Regions from separate parts of the Rhizobium ruizarguesonis genome, predicted to be linked through region 2. Evidence: predicted binding sites of a transcription regulator. Region 2 holds the regulator's gene; the other holds the start of a gene.
What was found. Region 2 encodes LexA, which represses DNA repair genes until DNA is damaged. Its sites were predicted from a motif close to TGTTCNNNNTGTGTTCNG; they were not measured.
Positions count from the first base shown of each region.

Region 1: a site for LexA is predicted at 1,748-1,765, ahead of J3P73_RS37820 (ImuA family protein). Genes of this name have one in related genera too.

Region 1 is NZ_CP071681.1:40,849-48,481, reverse strand. Features, by position in the region: partial or broken gene J3P73_RS31420 (Y-family DNA polymerase) at 1-1,014, opposite strand, end outside; gene J3P73_RS37820 (ImuA family protein) at 929-1,687, opposite strand; gene J3P73_RS31410 (SOS response-associated peptidase family protein) at 1,983-2,756, shown strand; gene J3P73_RS31405 (hypothetical protein) at 3,386-4,216, shown strand; partial or broken gene J3P73_RS37815 (WGR domain-containing protein) at 5,339-5,509, shown strand; gene J3P73_RS38345 (BPSL0067 family protein) at 5,915-6,217, shown strand; gene J3P73_RS31390 (hypothetical protein) at 6,270-7,633, shown strand, end outside.
Region 2 is NZ_CP071678.1:2,302,180-2,309,812, forward strand. Features, by position in the region: gene J3P73_RS11480 (ComEC/Rec2 family competence protein) at 1-2,326, shown strand, start outside; gene lexA (transcriptional repressor LexA) at 2,307-3,026, opposite strand; gene J3P73_RS11490 (VOC family protein) at 3,226-4,122, shown strand; gene kdsA (3-deoxy-8-phosphooctulonate synthase) at 4,119-4,964, shown strand; gene eno (phosphopyruvate hydratase) at 5,106-6,380, shown strand; gene J3P73_RS11505 (FtsB family cell division protein) at 6,517-6,837, shown strand; gene pdhA (pyruvate dehydrogenase (acetyl-transferring) E1 component subunit alpha) at 6,983-7,633, shown strand, end outside.

The DNA.
Region 1 (7,633 bases), on a different replicon from region 2:
TGACAGCCACCAGCGAGAGCTTCTCGATTCCGAAGCCCGGCTCGATCTTCTCGATCCGGTCCTTGAAGAGCTTTGTCAGCCAGGCCACGTCGCGAGCGGGTTTCGCGGTTCCAGCACGGATCGCCTGCATGGTATTGTCGACCTTGTGGACGAGAAGATCTGCGCGGCGAACACCCAGACCCTTCTGCTGGAGCGCTTTGCAGAGTTCAACGACAACCCGCGAGACGTATTTGGCGATGGTCTCGGGAGCGCCGATCGGCTCGGCGAAGGCGCGGCTGACTTCGATGACATCCATCGGACGGATCGGATCGATCGGCTCCGGCAACCGCCCATACATCTGGTCGAGACGACGGCCGATTTCGGGACCGAAGCGAAGGGCAAGCGGCGCGCGTGGTGTGGACGACAGCTCGCCGATCGTCTGAAACCCGAGGGTCCGCAGGCCAACCACGGTTTCCGCAGGCAAACGTAATGATGATATCGGTAGCCGTTCGACGAAACGCGATGTTTCATGGCGCGCAGCGATCACGGTATCGCGCTTGCTGACCCGTGCCAGCGCATGCGCCGCACCCCAGCTGTCGGCAATCGCAACCCGCGCGGTCAGCCCCTTGGCGCGGAAGCGATTGACGATGCCGGACAGCATCGATCCTCGCCGCCCTGGAGATGATCGGCGCCTTCGGTGTCCATGACGATGCCGTCGGGCGCATCCATTGCGACAATCGGCGTGTACTGCGTCAACGCCCAGAGCGTGAGGCGTTCGAGGGCCGCACCGTCCGCGACCGGAGCGGCGTCGACCATCTGCAGACCCTGGACGATGGCCTGCGCCTTCGCGGCCGGCATGCCAATGTGAAGACCCGCGGAGCGGGCTGTTTCATCAGCCGCCGCGATCCAGCGTTTGGAACCACTCTTCGCGACGACGACAAGCGGCCGCTCAGCGGACAGCATTCCCGCGCCGTCGGCCCGTCTGATCCTGTCGATCGCGAGATCCGGAAGGTAAATGGATACGACCCTTGGCATCGCACGCTCCTACGATAAACTCTGCGCACTCACCCGCCTTCACTCTCATCAGTTCCAGGAGCCATCGCGGCCGTCCAACACCCGGAACCGGTAGCTCTTCCGATGGCAGTACGCTGACGCGCCACCGGGATGTCGACGCCGTCGGCTGGCCAAAATCCGATGCCTCCGTCTGCCGCCGCCATCGTCGCACGACCAGCCCGATCGTTCCGGTCTTCTCGGCCGCAAGCTGAAGCCGGCGAGACGCGGTCATGGGAAGACGGACGAGCTCACCGACCACGGCGCCCAGGCCACCATAGCCAAGACCTTCCTCCATTGTCGCCAGGACATCCTCTTCCCTATCGGCTTCGGCAAAGACCACGCGATCGGGATGAAGACCCGCCAGCGCCAGCGCCGGGAAAAACAGGTCTGGACGCGTCATGCACCAAAGGATCTGCCCTTTGGTTCGCGCAGCGATCCCGGCAACGCAGAGGGCGGCAGCCGCACCATCGACCGTTCCGGACCCGCCACCGGCAAACTCGTGCAAGGCGCCATAAGCCAAACCGCCGCCCGGAAGCACTGCGTCTATTTCGGAAACCCCAAAAGCAAGGCAGCCGACCTTCCTCGTCGATCCGCCCTCAAGGGAGGCGATACGGTCACGTAGCTCGGTAATTACCCTGTTGCGGGCAGCAGTCATCATTCACGCGTCCCTTGAAGGCCGTGTTGGAGTTTCGACTTCATGTCGTTCAAATGCAGATGTTCACTATCTGTTCCGAAGGACTCGAAGAGTCAAGCAACCGAGAATAGGAATATTATCTCTCAACTTTAGGAAACCAAGAGATTCGCCTTGCAAATCATGGCCATGGGCCAATTGCGGCGATTTGGTCGAAGCGGAAATAAATTTCGTCGGATTCGCAACTTATCCGCCGGTTGGCATTTGGCAATTCCATCGGTTACGATGCTCGCAGTGTTCACGGGAATGGTCACTGCCCATGTGCAATCTGTACCGCATGGAAGACAAGGACTGGGTTGCCATGTGGGCTCAGGACGCCGAGAGCATGATCAACCTCATGCCGGCGTACCAAATGAACCCGGATCAGATGGGGCCGATCGTCCGCAACACCGCCGACGGAAAGAAGCAACTGGTCCATGCGCGCTGGGGATTGCCCTCGCCGCGCTTCGCACTTGAGAAGGCGGCCAAAGCCAAGGCCGAGAAACTGGCAGCCAAGGGCAAGGCTTTCGATCTCGAAGAACTGATCCGCATGGAGGCCGACCGCGGCACGACCAACGTGCGCAAGCTCAGTTTTCCGCACTGGAAGCGATGGTTCGGCGTCGAAAACAGATGCCTCGTCCCGGTCACCAGCTTCGCGGAACCGGATCCGGCCAGCCGGGAAGATGGCGGAAACGTGCCCAATGCCTGGTTCGCCCGCGACGAAAGTAAGCCGCTGATGTTCTTTGCCGGTCTCCATGTGCCGCAGTGGCAGAGTGTCCGAAAGGTCAGGGACGGCCTGACCACCGATGATCTCTACGGGTTTTTGACCACGGATCCCAACGACCCGGTGAAGCCGATCCATGAGAAGGCCATGCCGGTCTTGTTGCTGACGAAGGAAGAGACCGACACCTGGATGCGGGCGCCTTGGGACGAGGCCGAGGAACTGGCCCGTCCACTACCCAACGACGCGCTGATCATTTCCTCACGCGAACCGTACGGATCCACGATCGTCTCGAAATCCGGAGAGCCGGTGGAACAGGGCAGTCTGCTTTGACGCCTGAACTCAGAGCTTGAATGTATCGGAAAACGAAAAAGCCTGCCGCGGGAGGAGCGGTTGGGAGGAGGAGTGGGTCGCCTGAAACACGAAGCTCTGCGGGAGGAGGTGCATTGCTTCGTTGATCGGAAGATACCAGAGGCTGTCCCGTTGGTCCGCAGGTAGACACGACCCATTTGCCTTCATCGCTAAACACGACGCTCTGCACTCTAATAACCGGACCGGGTGACCATTTCGATTTCGTTCGCATGCGTGCTCATACCGGCGCCATCGCTAACGGTCTGTTAACCACACAAAGTGTGGAAGACCCCTTTTGTTGTAAGCTGGCTAACGGCGAAATACGCGCAACCGAATTTATTCGAGAGCACAGGGGAAATCAGCCTTTGCTATATGCTCAAGGGCGCGGCTTCTCAAGCATCCTTCCCGCGCCTGAAGAGCACTTTGCATAGCCAAACGACACTTCAGTACCAGAGCTAAATTTCACAATCAGTCGCGTCTATTGGGCGCTAATCAAACATTTCATCTTTTCGAGTTGCATTTTGTTAATTCGCTGCAATTACTTCTTGTCTTCTGTTGAAGTGTACTTGATACTTTACGAGAAAAATCCACTCAAGCATAGGTATCACCCGATGACAGCCGTTGTAACTCTCGACGTCTTCTCTGGAGCGCCCAATCCAACTTGGGAATTGTCTGACCACGAAATCAATCAGCTGCGTCAATTGATTGGAAGCCTTCAAGAAAAAAGTCTCCTGAAGCCGCCCGCTGTAGCCGGGAGATTAGGCTACGTTGGCTTTCGCATCGACTCAGCTCTTGAGTCCCTTTACCCGACGATTGTGATATCAGAAGGCGTGGTGGATGTGGCGCGCTTGGTCCCAAGTCGGATAGATCGCGATCGGAAGATTGAACGGTTTCTTTTGGACACAGCGCGGCGTTTGCTCAAGCCAGACATTATTGCGCATGTTGAACGGAAACTGCAGATTCCGAATAAATTCACCGCCGGACCGAATATGCACATCCTATCCCCGGTTCCATACGATCCTGGGAAATGGAATGACGATCCAACCATTCAAACGACAAACAATTGCTACAACTACGCCAATGACATCATTACCAATACCATCGCGCAACCCGGCCGCGGCACCGGGCTAATATACTCCGCCTTTGAATGCGGAAACGTGGGGATTGCGAGCACGCGCGACGGGTTGGTGGCCAGCGGAAGGCCTGCCTCGACGCCAATCGCCGGGCACTACGTTGCGCTGGTGATCTGGCCATCGTATGACTACCATTGGTACAGATTGGACGACGATTCGTTTTGGTCACACAAGAGAGGCCAGTTTCCTGCAAAAAATGTCGATGAGAGCGGCAATCCAATCAGCGACCCCGAAAACTGCGATCGTGCAGATTACTCAATATTTTGCGGCTACTACTTGAGCGATCCTTCAACAGTTACAATTGCATGACTAATTTTCGCTGAGTTACAAAACGTGCGCCTCGCCGATCGAACTTCGCCGTATCAGCCGGGAACGCTTTACCCAACGCGATTTTTAAATCGAAACAGTTGCACCTCCGTCTAGATGCTGAGTTCGACGACGATTGGCTCGGGAAGGAACGCCAACGGGCCGTCGAGTGCGGACGGTTGAAATACAGGCAGCTGTGTCAACTTTGCGCCTCCCCCGCCCGCCGCGCATGGGAGTTTGCGTGCGCCGACTCCAAACTCACCCGAACCGAAAGTCGCTTCTTCTGGTCCTCGTCCGGGATCGGCAAAGACAGGTGCCAACGCTGTAGCTTGATTGGTTGAAGGAAGCCTTCCACGGGTTCCGTTATCGTTTCGGGTGCGCAGCATTGGGTCTCGCGCGCCCTTTGCGATAGCGTCTTTCCATGCTTTGATCTGATTGTTGAACCTGTTCGCAACACTTTTGGCAGATGTCTCCGCGGCGGCCACGGCGTCCAACAATTGCTTTCCCGCGTCGCTGACAGCTCCCGTTACTTTTGCAGTTCGGTCACAAGATCCTTCATCTTTTGGACAGGTGCCGCACTGCCACTTGCGAAAGTGTCCACGCTCGAAATCGCTCGAACCAAGTCGATCACGCCCTCTCCCACTTGGCCGATTGCGTCGCGGCAAGCCCTCGCATCGTCCGTCGCGAACGCTGTAAGACCTGATTGTATACGGAGCGTAGTTAGTGAAAGGACGTCCACCGCCGCACTGAGTTTCTCTAAAACAATCGTCGCAGACTGAAGCGCGTCGCGCCTAAGGCTGATCACCAATCCCACCAGAGACAACCTGTCGTTGACCGACACACACACGTCCGCTGTCATCGGGAGTTTCTGCCGGAGTTCAAATCCTTCAAAACGCCACTGAGATTGTTTCCCGCGGCCCTGACACCACCAATCGCAGAGATTGCCCGGCCTTGGAGCGGCGACGGCAGGTTCCTGCCTCGTTCAGCGCGTTGTCCAGAGATGGTTCAATCTGGCCTACAACAACCGCCTGTATATCCGCCATCGGCTTCATTGTGTCTCGGGTATCCTATGAGCTCAACGCCAGACAAGGATGGACATGCACTCGAAGAAACATTGGAGCCCGGGGATGGATCGGAAAACGTGGCCAGGAGAAACAGTCTGTTTTCCAACGGGAAGAGGAAGCGGTTTCGTTGTTCCTCGACCTGCTAAAACGAAAGCGTGCTCGCGGCTATTTGCCAAGAACAGTACTCCGGCATATGCAGAGCTGGCCTGGACCGCCCGTGTTTTTCAGGTGAATAAAAGTAGGTCCACTGAAATGTCCACTGCCGCCACAAGAGAGTGTCAACTTTATTATGTTTTCCCGGAGTGAATTCTCATTACCCAACTACTATAAATTAAAGACATGTTACTTGACACCGATCGTATCTAGGCGGATGCTTGGTAGAGAAAAGCGCCGTAAAGGTGGGGGTTGCCGCCATTTTGCGCAACTGTATAGGGCCGCTTCTTCAATATACGGCAATGTCGTAGCAATCGCGAAATTGAGGGCCATTTGTACTGTGGAGGGATTTGCGGGCTACGTGGTGCCCGACGGGTACATTCGGGAAGTGGTTGGAGATGGGGAGTGTGTGGCATATGTAAAGGCCGCTGCCATCTGCCCGGTTACGTCGCGGTAGGCACAGGGTTAAAGAAGAGATTCGGGAATAGCTACCGGCACCGCAATAGCAACCTTTCAAAACGGAAAATATACCAACTACACTGAGGGACGCTCCAATGCGGCTATTTTCATCAGACGGGATGGTAGTGGCCTGGTTGTACATGATCAATGGGTCGGACAGGCGGCACGCGAAAGAACGATTAGGTTTCAGGGCGGCAGCCGCAAACCCGTCGATGACGGCGATGCCTTCTCAGTAATAGAGAACGCCGCTGCGCTGCGCGCCATCGCCAAATTCAGGAGAAGGCAAGCAGGAACGAAGCCGACTGTGAAGAAACGCTCTGCCCGGTAGACCTGAAGTTGATAATCGCTATCTAAGTAAAATTCCACCAGAGGGGCGTTGAATGACCTCCAAGCATGGGATGCGAGGCGACGACGGATCGGTGCCGCGGCCAGTGGGCTGGCGCGCAATCCTGAGCCCGAATATATCTCGGCGCGGATTTCTGTTGGCAAGTGCGGTGTTGCCGGTGGCTCCGGAAGCGACTTTCGCCGACAGCAATGACGATTCCGACACGAGCATCGAGTTTGATCTCTCGTCAGATGGGTCAAGACTCAACATTCGCGAATTTCCCGTAGACCCGCATAAGCGTGAAAATCGGTCACTACAGTGGAACTGGGAGACAAAGGCTGAGTCGTACGGCCCTGCCGCCTGGTTCGACATAGTCGTAGACGCGCGGGATGACGAGAAGAAATCGCTTTGGGTACGAGACGCCAGTCTGGGCGGCGCGCCGCCGATGGCGTTTGAATTCCAGTTCAGGCATATCTCGCCAGGCACCCCGGGCGGTTACTGGGCGTTTCGACTGAAGGCCCCACTGGGCGGCGCAGCCGGTGGCCCTTGGACCAGCGATCAGGTACCGTTTCGAAACTTTGCCATACTCGACGCAGGCAGCGTTCCGCTGCGAGGCTTCATCGACCAGGACCGCGCCGGCAAATGGCTGACACAGATGTTCGACGAGAGGGCGTCGGTTGCGAAAAAGACCAACGACCCCCCGCTGCTGGAATTTGATGCGAATGGCGTCTGGCACCTGTCGCGACCGGCGAGTCCAGCGGTCAGCGCCTTCTCCGGTCGTGTGACGGCGAAGCATCTCTGTATCGGATGGTTCTTCCAGGATCAGAAGGAACCATTCTTTCTAGGCACGACAAATTGCGCCGGCGCTGTCGTGGACAAGGGATCGGTTGCAATCCCGGCCAGTTTTATCCTCGGGCAAGTCAAGAAGGTCCGTATCCGAATTGTCGGTGATCCTTCGGATGGCCATGCCGAGTTGGAGGTTCGACGCATTCGCTCGCCGCTCGTTCGTGATAGCGGCGCCCTCACGACATACGCCAAGCTGACTTTCGGCAAGTCGCGCTTGACGGTCTTGGACGGCAATTCGGTGACCGCGGAATCGTTGCTCACCGAGGCGCTGTTCGTAACCGAATGGCGGATGCCAGGCACAGACAAGCGATTGCGCAACGCGCTTTGGGGACAGGTGGCTCATGCCACCCAGGAGGCTGACCAGGCCAATGGGCTGGAAAACCTGCTAACACAGGCTGGTCGATTGAAGGTCAACGGTCTCACACCCGCAAGGACGTCGGAAGCTGAGGCTGCAGTACTCGACACCGCTTCCGTGGCCGCCGCCATGGATCCGTCAGCGCTAGCGGCGATTGGCGATCGAAGTGGTGTTCTCGACGCATCGATCTGGGCAGTATTCGATCAAACGAAGACGGG
Region 2 (7,633 bases):
GTCGACGAGCCCCTTGCGGTACCGGCTGCCGGCGGCAGCCTCGCAATCGCTGTGTATCGGCATGCGCTTGCTGGGCGAAGAGGCGGACCATGGCCGTCTGCTGCTGGTCTCGCCGGTCTTCCTCGGCGCCGGGGCAGCCTTCTGGTTTCTGGCCGCATCGGACTTTCCGCTCGTTGCATCGCTGCTCTGCCTGTTGGTGCTGACCGTCGCGGTTCTCATCGCCAGCCGCAGCCGGGCGGCGTTGCGGGCAACGCTGCTGGCGCTTGCACTTGTGGCCTGCGGCGTGGTTTCGGCGCAGCTCGAGAGCCGGCGGGCTTCGACCGTGATCCTCGATTCCGCCGTCACGACGACGGTGACCGGCCGTGTCGAACGGCGCGAAGGCGACGGTCGCGGCCGGTGGCGCTATATTCTTGCCGTCACCGGCACGGAGGCGCCGGAGGTGAAGCGGCCGCCGGAACGCATAACCGCGATCGCCCGCGGCGCGGAGGCGCCTTTCGAAATCGGTGATATCATCACCGGCAGGGCGCGGCTGACGCCGCCGGCAGGCCCGGCACTTCCTGAGCTCAACGACTTCTGCTTCGGTGCCTATTTCGATGGCATCGGCGCCAACGGCTTCTTCTACGGGGCGCCGGAGAAGGTCGACTTGCAGGCAGGTCCGCAGGCCGCAAGATCGACGTGGGAAGCACTGCTCGAAGGGCTCTACCGGCTGCGCAGCGGCATTGGCGACCGCATAAGGTCGATCCTACCCGGCGACACCGGCGCTTTCGCCGCTGCTCTCGTGACGGACGAGCGGCGTGCCATCTCGAATGAAACGACGGAGGCGCTGCGCCAGTCCGGCCTGGCTCATATCATCGCCATCTCGGGCCTCAACATGGCGCTGTCGGCCGGCATCTTCTTCGTCGGTTTCCGGATGCTGCTCAGCCTCTTTCCCGGCGTCGCCCAGGCCTATCCGACCAAGAAGATCGCCGCCGCCGGCGCGCTGCTTGCCGTCACGGCCTATTTCCTGATCTCGGGCTTTGCGGTCTCCGCCGAACGCGCCTTCATCATGATGGCCATCATGTTGATTGCGGTCTTCTTCGACCGGCCGTCGATCAGCCTGCGCAACGTCGCGCTCTCCGCGCTTGTCATCATCGCCATTTCACCGTCCGAGGTCTTGGGTCCGAGCTTCCAGATGTCCTTTGCCGCGACGTTGGCGTTGGTATCGGGTTATCAGCTGTGGAAGGACCGGGGCATCCGCGAAAACGCCTTCCTGAAGCTGCCGGTGTTTCGGCCCATCGTTACGGTTGCGGGCTTCTTCGGCGGCGTCTTCCTGACCTCGCTGATCGGTGGGTTTTCCACCGCGCTGTTTTCGATCGAGCATTTTCATCGCTTGACCGCCTACGGCCTGCCGGCAAACCTCGCGACGATGCCGATCATCTCCTTCATCATCATGCCGGCCGGCCTGCTGGCGATGCTGCTCATGCCTTTCGGTCTGGACGTTTTGCCCTGGAAGGTCGTCGGATTCGGCCTCGATCTGGTGATCGCGGTCGCAAAGACCGTGTCCGGCTGGGGTGGCAATATCGACGTCGGCCGCTTGCCCGCCTGGTATTTCGCGGTCGCCGTCGCCGGCTTTCTGCTGTTGACGCTGCTCCGCACCCGGCTGCGCCATATCGGCACATCAATCATCGCGGTCGCAACACTCATCCTGTTGCTTCTGCCAGTTCCCCGGCCGCCGGATCTGGTAATTTCGGAGGATGGTGGTCTCGTCGCGGTCGTCGAGACGGCGGCCATGGCTTCCAACCGCGAAAGACCGCCGGATTTCATCTTCGACCAGTGGCAGAGAGCGCTGGTCCTGCCGACGCATCACCCGCCGAAGATGCTGGAGGGGCCTGCTATCCCGCCGGAGGGAGAAGACCGCCGCGTCAGGCTTTCCCGCGATCAGCAGAACGAAGCAAGGTCGGCGATGCGGGCGGCTGCAACGAGCGCTGACGCAAACCGCTTTTCTTGCGTCAAGAAGGCCTGGTGCACATCAAGGCTTGGCAATGGTCGCGTGGTTGCTGTCATCGACAATGCCGCCTATCTCGGTCCGGCCTGCGATGCGGCCGATATCGTCGTGACGTCGGTGCGCCTGCGCTTCAACAGCTGCCGCTCAGGTGCGACGCTCTTCACCGGTGAGACGCTGCGCAGGACCGGTTCCGTCGAATTACGCTTCGCCGATGCCGGCCTGGACGTCACAGCCGCATTCGATGATCTGTCGCGGCCATGGATGCGCCATCGCGCCTATGACTGGCGCAGCAACAGTTTTGCCGAATCCGGCCCGCCCAGTGTCAGTGATAGCGGCGAATGAGACCGACGAGTTTGCCTTGCACCTTGACGCGGTCCGGCCCGAAGATTCGGGTCTCGTAAGCCGGGTTGGCGGCTTCGAGCGCGATCGAGGCGCCCTTGCGGCGGAAGCGTTTGAGTGTTGCTTCCTCGTCGTCGACGAGAGCCACGACGATGTCACCGGGACTTGCGGTGCTGCCGTTGCGAATGATCACCGTGTCGCCGTCGAAGATGCCGGCGTCGATCATCGAATCGCCCTTGACCTCCAGCGCATAATGTTCACCGGAACCGAGCATGTCGGCCGGAACGACGATGTCGTGGGTATTGTTCTGGATCGCCGAGATCGGAACGCCGGCGGCGATACGGCCCATGACCGGCACGGAAACCGAGTTGCCGTTGTCGGCAACGGGTTTTGCGGCAGCGGGGGCGGCGACCGGCTGGGGCTTGCCGAGGCTGCCCTCGATGACGCTCGGCGAAAAGCCGCGCCGGGGCTGAATGCTGGGGCTGTAGGCCTCCGGAAGCTTGATGACCTCAAGCGCACGAGCACGGTTCGGTAGGCGGCGAATGAAGCCACGTTCCTCGAGCGCCGTGATCAGCCGGTGAATCCCGGACTTCGAGGCGAGGTCCAGCGCATCCTTCATTTCGTCGAAAGACGGCGGAACGCCGGATTCTTTCATGCGCTCGTGAATGAAAAGGAGAAGCTCCTGTTGTTTGCGCGTGAGCATCGACGTTGTGACCTCGTGATTGAAACAAATCCAGAACAGACACTATATGTTCCATATGTGTTCCGCAAGTAGCTAAATTTCCGTAAAACTTCGCGCCAACTCGTCGAGATTTTTATTTTCATTGGCCGGATTGGGACACAAGTCTTGCATTGAGGGTGGCGCTGTCGCAAATCTCTTGCCGTTTTGAGGAGGGATTATGATGAACACGCATTCCGCCAAACCGCATCCGCTGGATCATGTCGTGCTGCCCGTCGTCAATATTGATGTGGCGCGCGAAAGGATCGGCAAGCTCGGCTTCACCGTTGCCGCCGATGCGCGCCATCCCTTCGGAACGGAGAATGCCTGCGTCTTTTTTGCCGACAAGACCTATCTGGAGCCGCTCGGGATTGCGAGCGCCGAGGAGAGCGAGGCTTCTGCGCGGCAAGGCAATGTCTTCACCGCCCGCAACCGTGCCTTCCGCTTCCGCTGCGGCGAGGAAGGGCTTTCGGGGCTGGCTTTCGGCAGTGAGGATGCCAGCCTCGATCATCAGAACTTCGTCGGCGACGGATCGAGCGCTGGCGAAGTGCTGCAGTTCACCCGGCCGATGACGATGCCGGACGGTGCGCAGACGATTGCCGGCTTCAAACTGGCTTTCGCCGGCGACCTGCGCGCGCCTGACCTCTTCCTCTTCACCGTCGAGCGCGTCAATCCGCTGCCGGCCGACCGCGGCGCGCTGGAGACGCATGCCAATGGCGTCAGCGGCATAACCGAGATAGCGCTTTGCGCACCCGACGCCGCCGCCTTTGCTGCCTTCGTCGGCCTTGCCGTGGCGCAAGCGACAGTCGAGAAAACGAGTTTTGGCGTCAATATCGCAGCGTCGAACGCGAAAATCAGCCTGATGACGCAGGAAGGGCTGGAAGCCTATTTCGACATCGCCGTCTCATCCGGCGATCGCGGCCTGCGCGGCAGGGCAATCCTCTTTGCCGTCGCCGATCTTGCCGTGACAGAAGCGCATTTGGCTGCTAACGGGGTGACATACACGCGCAAGAACAATCGCATTGTGGTGAAGCCTGCGCCCGGGCAGGGCGCGCTCTTCGCCTTCGAGGAAACACGATGAGCACTGATACGAATTCAGAAGTCAGGATCGGCGAGGGCCAAGGCCAGGTCAGCTTTTCCAATACCGGCCGCCTGTCGCTGATTGCCGGCCCCTGCCAGATGGAGAGCCGCGACCACGCCTTCATGGTTGCCGGCACGCTGAAAGAGCTTTGTGAAAAGCTCGGCATCGGCCTCGTTTACAAGAGCTCCTTCGACAAGGCGAACCGGACCTCGCTCTCGGCTGAACGCGGTATCGGGATCGAAAAGGGCATGGAGGTCTTTGCCGACCTGAAGAAGGAATTCGGCTTTCCTGTCCTGACCGACGTTCATACCGCAGAGCAATGCGCGGAGGTGGCAAAGGTCGTCGACGTCCTGCAGATCCCGGCCTTCCTTTGCCGCCAGACCGACCTTCTCATCGCCGCCGCCAAGACCGGCCGCGTCGTCAATGTCAAGAAGGGCCAGTTCCTCGCTCCCTGGGATATGAAGAACGTCCTGAAGAAGCTCAATGCCAGCGGCAATCCGAACGTGCTGCTGTGTGAGCGCGGCGCCTCCTTCGGGTACAATACGCTGGTCTCCGACATGCGCTCGCTGCCGATCATGGCAGCGATGGGCGCCCCTGTTATCTTCGATGCGACCCATTCTGTGGCGCAGCCGGGCGGGCAGGGCGATTCTTCCGGCGGTCAGCGGGAATTCGTGGAAACGCTGGCGCGCGCAGCGGTGGCTGCCGGTATCGCCGGGGTCTTCATCGAAACCCATCAGGACCCCGACAATGCACCTTCCGACGGCCCCAACATGGTCTATCTCAAGGACATGCCGCGGCTGCTTGAAAAGCTGCTCGCCTTCGATGCGGTCGCCAAGGCTTGACGTTCAACAGCCTGACATGATCGTGCTATAGGCGAGATCCGAACACGGTTCGAAGGCTGGAAATTGCAGCATTGTAATTTGCCCGCCTTCGACTAAGACAGTTTTCGAACCGACTTATCACCCACCGAGCAGGAAGAACCCATGACTGCAATCACCGATATCATCGCCCGCGAGATTCTCGATAGCCGTGGCAACCCCACCGTCGAAGTCGATGTCTATCTCGAAGATGGCAGCATGGGCCGCGCGGCCGTTCCCTCGGGCGCCTCGACGGGCGCGCATGAGGCGGTCGAACTGCGCGACGGCGGCAAGCGCTACCTCGGCAAGGGCGTCCAAAAGGCGGTCGACGCCGCCAACACCGAGATCTTCGACGCGATCGGCGGCATTGACGCCGAAAACCAGATCCAGATCGACAACATCATGATCGAGCTGGACGGCACGCCGAACAAGTCGCGCCTCGGCGCCAACGCCATCCTCGGCGTCTCGCTCGCCGTTGCCAAGGCTGCCGCCCAGGCTTCCGGCCTGCCGCTCTACCGTTATGTCGGCGGCGCTTCCGCCAGCCTGCTGCCGGTGCCGATGATGAACATCATCAACGGCGGCGCCCACGCCGACAACCCGATCGATTTCCAGGAGTTCATGATCCTGCCGGTCGGCGCCGATACGATCGCCGAAGCCGTGCGCATGGGTTCGGAAGTCTTCCATACGCTGCGCAAGGAACTTGCCGCACAGGGCCACAACACCAATGTCGGCGACGAAGGCGGTTTCGCACCGGGCCTGAAGAGCGCGCCGGAAGCTCTCGACTTCATCATGAAGTCGGTCGAGAAAGCCGGCTACAAGCCGGGCGAGGACATCTACCTCGGCCTCGATTGCGCCTCGACGGAATTCTTCAAGGACGGCAAATACGTTCTCGAAGGGGAAGGCCGCACGCTGGAATCGGGCGCCATGGCCGAATATCTGGCCGAGCTCGCCGCCAAGTATCCGATCATCTCGATCGAGGACGGAATGGCCGAAGACGACTGGGATGGCTGGAAGACGCTGACCGACCTGGCCGGCAAGAAGACCCAGCTCGTCGGCGACGATCTCTTCGTCACCAACTCCGCCCGTCTTCGCGACGGCATCCGCATGGGTGTTGCCAACTCGATCCTCGTCAAGGTCAACCAGATCGGCTCGCTGACGGAAACCCTCGATGCCGTCAACACGGCGCACAAGGCGGCCTATACCGCCGTCATGTCCCACCGCTCCGGCGAGACCGAAGATTCGACCATCGCCGATCTCGCGGTCGCCACCAACTGCGGTCAGATCAAGACCGGCTCGCTGTCGCGTTCTGACCGTCTTGCCAAGTACAACCAGCTGATCCGCATCGAGGAAGGCCTCGGCCCGCAGGCCCAGTATGCCGGCCGCTCGATCATTCGCGGCTGATCGGATCTGATTTCCAATGGTTTGGCCCGCGCCTCTCGGCGCGGGTTTTTTATTGCGCGGTTTTTAGAGTCAACGAACGGTTAATCTCTGCGCGCTAGATTGAACGAATTGGTAATGCGTTCAAGAGCATGCGTGTATGTGGACAAAGCATCATAAGAAGAGAAAGATCGGCCGCTTCGTCATTCCGGCCATGACGGTCGCCTTCCTCTCCTATTTCGGTTATCATTGCATCCATGGCGATTACGGCCTGCGCGCGACGGAGGCGTTCGAGCATCAGCGTGTCGCGCGTGACAAAGAGCTTGCGATCTTGAAGGCGAAGCGCGAACATCTGGAAAATCAGGTCGCGCTCCTGAGTGACGGCTCGCTCGACAAGGATATGCTGGACGAAAAAGCGCGCTATCAGCTCAATATGTCGCGCGCGGACGAGATCGTCGTATTCAATCACTATTCCAATTAACTTGAAATTGGTTAATTGCTATTTCTGTATATTTATCAATAATTTAGTGCCGAATACGAGCCATGCAATTATGGCATTGCTGTGGTCATATTTCTTCCCTATGGTACGCGCCACCAAGAAACGACAAACCCATAGGGAGGGTTGAATGGCGCCGCGAAAGACCGCGACCGTTTCCAGCCGCAAAACTGCAGCAAAACCGGCAGCCAAAGCATCGAATGGCGGCCCGGTAGCCGACTTCGATCGCAATGAAGAGCTGAAGGCCTATCGCGAGATGCTGTTGATCCGCCGCTTCGAGGAGAAGGCCGGTCAGCTTTACGGCATGGGCTTCATCGGCGGCTTTTGTCACCTCTACATCGGTCAGGAAGCTGTCGTCGTCGGCATGCAGATGGCGCAGAAGGATGGCGACCAGGTCATCACCGCCTATCGCGACCACGGCCATATGCTGGCAACCGGCATGGAAGCGCGCGGCGTCATGGCGGAACTGACCGGGCGTCGCAGCGGCTATTCCCACGGCAAAGGCGGCTCGATGCACATGTTCTCGAAAGAGAAGCATTTCTACGGCGGTCACGGCATCGTCGGCGCCCAGGTCTCGCTCGGAACGGGTCTTGCCTTCGCAAACCGCTACCGCGGCAACGACAATGTCTCCATCGCCTATTTCGGCGACGGCGCTGCCAACCAGGGCCAGGTCTACGAGAGCTTCAACATGGCTGCTCTCTGGAAGCTGCCGATCGTCTATATCGTCGAGAACAACCGTTACGCCATGGGCACCTCGACCGCCCGCGCCACCGCGCAGTCG